Regions from separate parts of the Limnobacter sp. genome, predicted to be linked through region 1. Evidence: predicted binding sites of a transcription regulator. Region 1 holds the regulator's gene; the other holds the start of a gene.
The links. The regulator sigma-54, encoded in region 1, starts transcription at its own class of promoters, with help from an activator protein. The targets are predictions, from matches to a motif close to TGGCANGNAANCTGCTTT.

Region 1 (3,289 bases):
TTGTTACGCTGACCGGCGCAGCCAGCATTCAGAAAAGCACCAATGGTCAGCTGACTGAATCAATTTCCGGCACCAAAATTACTTATGAACAGAACACCGAATTTTTGAATGTGGTGGGCTCGCCCAACAGCAGCGGATCCTCTCGCGTGCAGGCAGTCATCAAGCCGAAAACCCAAACACCTGCACCAGCGCCCGAACCAGCGCCAAAAGGGGGCAGCAAGTGAGTAACACCCCCGCTCAAACCTTGACTGGTCAGGGCCGACTTCAGGCACTCAGCCTGCGCAAAGCCTACCGCAGCAAGCGTGTAATTGAAGACGTCTCACTGCATGTGGACACCGGTGAAGTGGTTGGCTTGCTGGGCCCCAATGGTGCTGGCAAAACCACCTGCTTTTACATGATCGTGGGCCTGGTCAGCGCCGACGAAGGCAATATCTGCCTCGAAGGCAGTGACATCACGCTTCAACCCATTCATGAACGTGCTCGGGCGGGACTCTCCTATCTTCCCCAAGAGGCTTCCGTATTTCGCAAGTTGACGGTGGAAGAAAACATTCGCGCTGTCCTGGAAATTAATCCACCCAAAGACAAAACGGTGGACCAAGCGGTTGAAGATTTGCTCAACGACCTGCAAATAGCGCACATTCGCACCTCGCTGGCCGCCTCACTTTCAGGTGGCGAACGCCGCCGACTTGAAATTGCGCGCGCATTGGGCAGCCAACCCCGCTTTATTTTGCTGGATGAGCCTTTCGCAGGCGTAGACCCAATCGCAGTGCTGGAAATTCAACGCATTGTGGCCTTTCTGAAATCGAAAGGAATTGGCGTGTTGATCACCGACCACAACGTGCGCGAGACGCTGGGCATCTGCGATCGTGCTTACATTATCAGTGCAGGTCGAGTATTGGCCTCGGGTAGTCCGGAACAAATTGTGAAGAACGACGATGTACGCCGCGTGTATCTCGGCGAACACTTCCGGATGTAAAGCTGAGCCCCCATGAAACAATCCCTTCAGCTTAAAGTTTCCCAAAATCTCACGCTCACGCCGCAGCTTCAGCAATCCATTCGATTGCTGCAACTGTCCACACTCGAACTGCAGCAGGAAATTCAACAGGCACTGGCCGAAAACCCGCTACTCGAGCTGGCCGATGAAGAGGCTGTTGAAGGCGAACGTACACTCAGCCTGGACAGCAGCAATGGCGAATTGCACGAGCCACAGGGCGACAGCTTCGAAGCCGAACCGGACCCACGCAAAGCCAGTGAGCCCGTCAGCGATCAACAAGCTGAACAAGACAACCAAAGCGAAGAAATTGTTCAACGCGAGACCATCGACTCCATTCAGGACAACTGGGAAGGTGACTGGCGCGACAACAGCGGCGCAGGTGCCGATGGCGACGAAGAAAAACCCGGCCTTCAACTGGCTGCGCCCGACAGCAGCCTGCACCAGCACCTCATCGACCAGCTGCGCATGACGCAGGCCAGCGAACGCGACAAAAACCTGGTGCTGTGGCTGATCGACTACCTTAGCGACGATGGCTACCTGACCGTTGAACTTGAAGACCTGTGGGAAACCTTGCAGGACGAACCCGACCTGGAGTTTGAAGAACTGAGCGCGGCACTGCGCCTGCTGCAAAGCTTCGACCCACCCGGCGTGGGCGCACGCAATGCGGCAGAGTGCCTGTTGCTGCAACTGGCCCAGCGCCGGGACATTACTTGCCAAACAAACCTGTACGGCAACTGCCAACACATTATCCGCGACCATTTGAGTTTGCTCGCCCAGCGTGACTTCACCAAACTGAAGAAAGCCCTGAATGTCGACGAAGACACTTTAAAGATCTGCCATCAAATAATCCGCTCGCTAGAACCTTTTCCCGGCGCGCGCTTTCGGCGCATTGACGACGATCATGTGGTGCCCGATGTCATTGTTAAAAAACTCAGTGGACAATGGCATGTGCAGCTCAACCCCGATGTGATGCCCAAAATTCGAATCAATGAAATGTACGCCTCGATCCTGAGGTCTCACCGTGGTCAAAGCGCACAACTCAGCGCGCAACTTCAAGAGGCCCGGTGGCTCTTAAAAAACGTTCAACAGCGATTTGACACTATTTTACGGGTGAGCCAAGCGATCGTAGAACGACAAATCGGCTACTTCAATCATGGCGAAATCGCAATGCAACCCTTGGTTCTGCGGGAAATTGCTGATTTACTGGGACTGCATGAATCGACCGTGTCAAGGGTTACCACGCAAAAATATATGTTGACGCCCTATGGGTTGGTTGAGCTAAAGTATTTCTTCGGAAGTCATGTTTCCACCGATTCAGGTGGGCAAGCTTCCAGCACGGCCATCCGTGCACTCATCAAGCAACTGATTTCTGCGGAGGACGCCAAGCAGCCGATATCTGACAGCCAAATCGCCGACCTACTCGGTCAACAGGGCATCGTGGTCGCAAGACGCACGGTCGCTAAATACCGGGAATCACTGAAAATACCCCCGGTGAACATGCGTAAGTCGCTTTAAAGTTAAAGCTTCCCCCCGCAGCAACGAAAGGAGATACCTTATGAACTTGAACATCAATGGTCATCATCTGGAAGTTACCCCAGCTATTCGAAATTATGTAATTGAAAAACTGGACCGGGTGAAAAGGCATTTTGATCACGTCATTGATGCATCGGTGACCATCTCGGTGGTCAAGCTGGTTCAAAGGGCAGATGTTACGCTGCACGTTCGCGGCAAAGACATACACGCTGAATCAAGTCATGAAAACCTCTACGCAGCCATTGATGCGCTGGCCGACAAACTCGATCGCCAGGTATTGCGGCACAAAGACAAACTTACCAATCACAATCACACGCCCATAAAACACCAAGTGGTAGAAGAAGCTGAATAAACCACTGTAATTTCAGGGAAATTCAAAAGGCGGACTTCAATCCGCCTTTTGTGTTTTTATGGCGTATAATCGGCCCCACGATTAGAAGCGGGTCTCAGGAATCAACAGCGATGAACTTGATCGCAAATCTACTTCCACCATCCAACATATTGTTGGACACACAGGTCACCAGCAAAAAGCGCGTGTTTGAACAGGCCGGACTGGTCTTTGAAAACAACCAGGGCATTGCACGGTCCAAGGTGTTCGACAGTCTTTTTGCGCGTGAGCGTTTGGGCTCCACTGGCCTTGGCCAGCAGGTGGCGGTGCCGCATGGCCGCATCAAAGGCCTGCGCGAACCCATCGCCAGCCTTGTGCGTGTGCAAGATCCCATTCCGTTTGATGCCCCTGACGGCCAACCCGTCAAGCTACTC
Region 2 (3,289 bases), 1.5 Mb from region 1:
ATTACAGGCCGTAGTACATGTCGTATTCAGCTGGGTGTGGGCTCATGCGCAAGCGCTGAACTTCTTCCATTTTCAAGGCAATGTATGAATCAATCATTTCCTTGCTGAACACGCCACCACGAGTCAGGAACTCGTGGTCAGCCTGCAGGGCTTCCAATGCCTGTTCCAGGCTGGAACACACGGTTGGTACCAATGCGTCTTCTTCTGGAGGCAAGTCATACAGGTTTTTGGTTGAGGCTTCACCGGGGTGAATCTTGTTCTGAATGCCGTCCAGACCAGCCATCAACAAGGCAGAAAACGCCAGGTATGGGTTGGCCATTGGATCCGGGAAGCGCGCTTCAATGCGGCGACCCTTGGGGTTGGACACGTGTGGAATGCGGATAGAAGCAGAACGGTTCTTGGCAGAGTAAGCCAGTTTTACCGGCGCTTCGTAATGAGGCACCAAACGCTTGTACGAGTTTGTAGATGGGTTGGTGAACGCGTTCAGGGCACGGGCGTGCTTGATGATACCGCCGATGAAGTACAGGGCGAAATCAGACAAACCTGCGTAACCGTTACCAGCAAACAGGTTCACGCCGTCTTTCCAGATCGACTGGTGAACGTGCATACCGGAACCGTTGTCGCCCCACATTGGCTTGGGCATGAATGTGGCTGTTTTGCCATAGCTGGCGGCCACGTTCCATACGGTGTACTTCAAAATTTGAGTCCAGTCAGCGCGCTTGGTCAGCGTGGAGAACATGGTGCCGATTTCGTTCTGGCCTGCGCCAGCCACTTCGTGGTGGTGCACTTCAACGGGTACGCCTTGCTGTTCCAGCAACAGACACATTTCCGAACGAATGTCCTGGAAAGAATCGGTTGGGGACACAGGGAAATAACCGCCCTTTACTGTTGGGCGATGACCCAGGTTACCGTGCTCGTAATCGATGCTGGTAGACCATGCAGCTTCTTCTGATTTGATCTTGAAGAAACAGCCAGACATTTCATCACCCCAGGTGATGCTGTCGAAAATAAAGAATTCGGGTTCTGGACCGAAGTAGGCCGTGTCGCCCAGGCCAGAGGACTTCAGATAAGCTTCAGCACGGCGCGCGATGGAGCGTGGGTCGCGGTCGTAACCCTTGCCATCGGTTGGCTCGATTACATCGCAAGTCAAAATCAGTGTGGGCTCTTCGCGGAACGGGTCCATGCGAGCAGTGTCAGCATCGGGCACCAATAGCATGTCAGAGGCTTCAATGCCTTTCCAGCCAGCGATGGAAGAGCCATCGAATGCATGGCCAGACTCGAACTTGTCTTCGTCAAACATCTTAACTGGCACAGACACGTGCTGTTCTTTGCCTTTGGTGTCGGTGAAGCGGAAGTCAATAAACTTCACTTCGTTTTCCGCAACCATCTTCATTACATCTTGGGCGGTCGCCATTGAAAATCTCCTGGTACGTGAGGTGGATAGTGATCTAAAAAAATTCTGGGTTGAACTCTTTGATTTAAGCGAAACAATAGCACGTTCGATACAGCTATATATGACGCTCAGCACGAATTCAATCTTCAACGTGGAGGGGTAAAGCAAAGTTCATACCAAGTCGCAGGCAACACCAAATCAAGGCTTCACGCAGGTCACTTTGAATCCATCCAATCTGATTTGCACCATTACAGTGCAAAACGCACCACAACGGTGCAAATTAGTATTTTGTCTAATCGATCGCATGCTTGTATTACAATACACTCATTGATAATGCCATTTGCGAACAACATCTTGATGCCACCATCCACCTCACAACAATTGATTGACCTGGCCAAACAGTACGCGTCTGAAAAGGGGCTGGGCTATTTGGGCGCGCTCACCCCCCAAGAAGCCTGGGCGTTACTCAATACCGATGAAAATGCCGTGCTGATTGATGTGCGAACAGACGCAGAACTGGATTGGGTTGGGCAAGTGAGTTTTTCAGAGGACCGCTCATTTCACGTGGAGTGGAACAATTATCCCGACGGAATACGCAACCCAGACTTTATTGCTCAAATTGAAGCGCGGGTTGAAAAGCATCAACCGGTACTTTTTATTTGCAGAAGCGGTGCTCGCTCACACCATGCCGCCACATTGGCTGCCAAGCATGGTTTTGAATTTGCAATCAATGTTCTGGAAGGATTTGAGGGTGACAAGAACGACTTTCACCAGCGTTCGAGTACAAATGGATGGCGTTTTCATGGGCTGCCCTGGGAGCAACATTAACGCCGCAATATGGGCATTATTGCCCGAAAAGGCCAAACAACCTGCCAGCCACAAAAAACGCTGCCAAACAGCCCATCACATGCACTGCGGCATGCCCCAAGGCCAGTACAGGCTTGTCGAGCAACAAATTAGCGCCTTCGGCTGTGAAAGCAGAGAAAGTGGTCAACCCACCCAATACCCCAGTCATGAGAAACAAACCCACAGGGTTGGCTTTTAGCCACACGGGTCCCAAAACCGAGAACAAAATACCGGCGACAAAGCCGCCCGCCAGGTTGGCCGCCAAGGTCCCGATTTGAAAAGGTAACCAGGCGGGTTGGATCAATACCAACCCCAGGCCATAACGCCCTACTCCACCCAAGCCTGCGCCCACAAACACTGCCAAGGCGTTCAGCGCACTCACTGAGCCTGCTCCCAACGTGTTTTGGCGGAATCGTCGCTGTCGCGTGCGGACACCCAACGCGCACCGTCAGGCGTGTCTTCCTTTTTCCAGAAGGGCGCTTCTGTTTTCAGGTAATCCATGATGAACTCACAGGCCAAAAAAGCCTGCTGCCGGTGTTCGCTGGTGGCTGCGGCAAACACGATCTGATCCTCAGGATACAGTGGCCCTACTCGGTGAATAATCATGGCTGATGTAATTTCGAACCGTGCATCAGCCACCTTCAAAATGTTTTCAAGTGCCTTTTCCGTCATGCCCGGGTAATGCTCAAGGGTCATTGCCTGAACTTTGCTGTTGTCGTTGATGTCGCGCACGGTGCCAATAAAGCTTGCCACTGCACCAATTTCGGGCAAACCTTGCCGAAGCCAGCGAATTTCCTCGGCCACATCAAAATCTGCCTCTTGAACCAAGACCTTGGAGCGCTTCATTTCAACCCCCTGTAACCGGCGGGAAAAAGGCGACCTCTGCGTGCTCAGCCACGGGGGTTTCATCATCGGCCATGTCCTGGTTTACAGCAGCACGCACACGCCCCACTTCTGAAATGGCCCTGGCGAAATCTGGATACTCGGCACACAAATAGGCACGCAAACCTGCCACGGTTGCAGGTGAAAATATCGCGTTGATCTCCAGAC

Region 2: the regulator sigma-54 is predicted to act here: its motif matches at 1,555-1,572, upstream of glnA (type I glutamate--ammonia ligase).

Annotation. Positions count from the first base shown of each region.
Region 1 is NZ_CP121330.1:1,037,622-1,040,910, reverse strand. Features, by position in the region: gene lptA (lipopolysaccharide transport periplasmic protein LptA) at 1-224, shown strand, start outside; gene lptB (LPS export ABC transporter ATP-binding protein) at 221-976, shown strand; gene P0D43_RS05035 (RNA polymerase factor sigma-54) at 989-2,509, shown strand; gene hpf (ribosome hibernation-promoting factor, HPF/YfiA family) at 2,550-2,879, shown strand; gene P0D43_RS05025 (PTS sugar transporter subunit IIA) at 2,990-3,289, shown strand, end outside.
Region 2 is NZ_CP121330.1:2,542,535-2,545,823, forward strand. Features, by position in the region: gene glnA (type I glutamate--ammonia ligase) at 2-1,414, opposite strand; gene P0D43_RS12115 (rhodanese-like domain-containing protein) at 1,751-2,221, shown strand; gene P0D43_RS12120 (fluoride efflux transporter FluC) at 2,238-2,621, opposite strand; gene moaE (molybdopterin synthase catalytic subunit MoaE) at 2,618-3,085, opposite strand; gene moaD (molybdopterin converting factor subunit 1) at 3,087-3,289, opposite strand, start outside.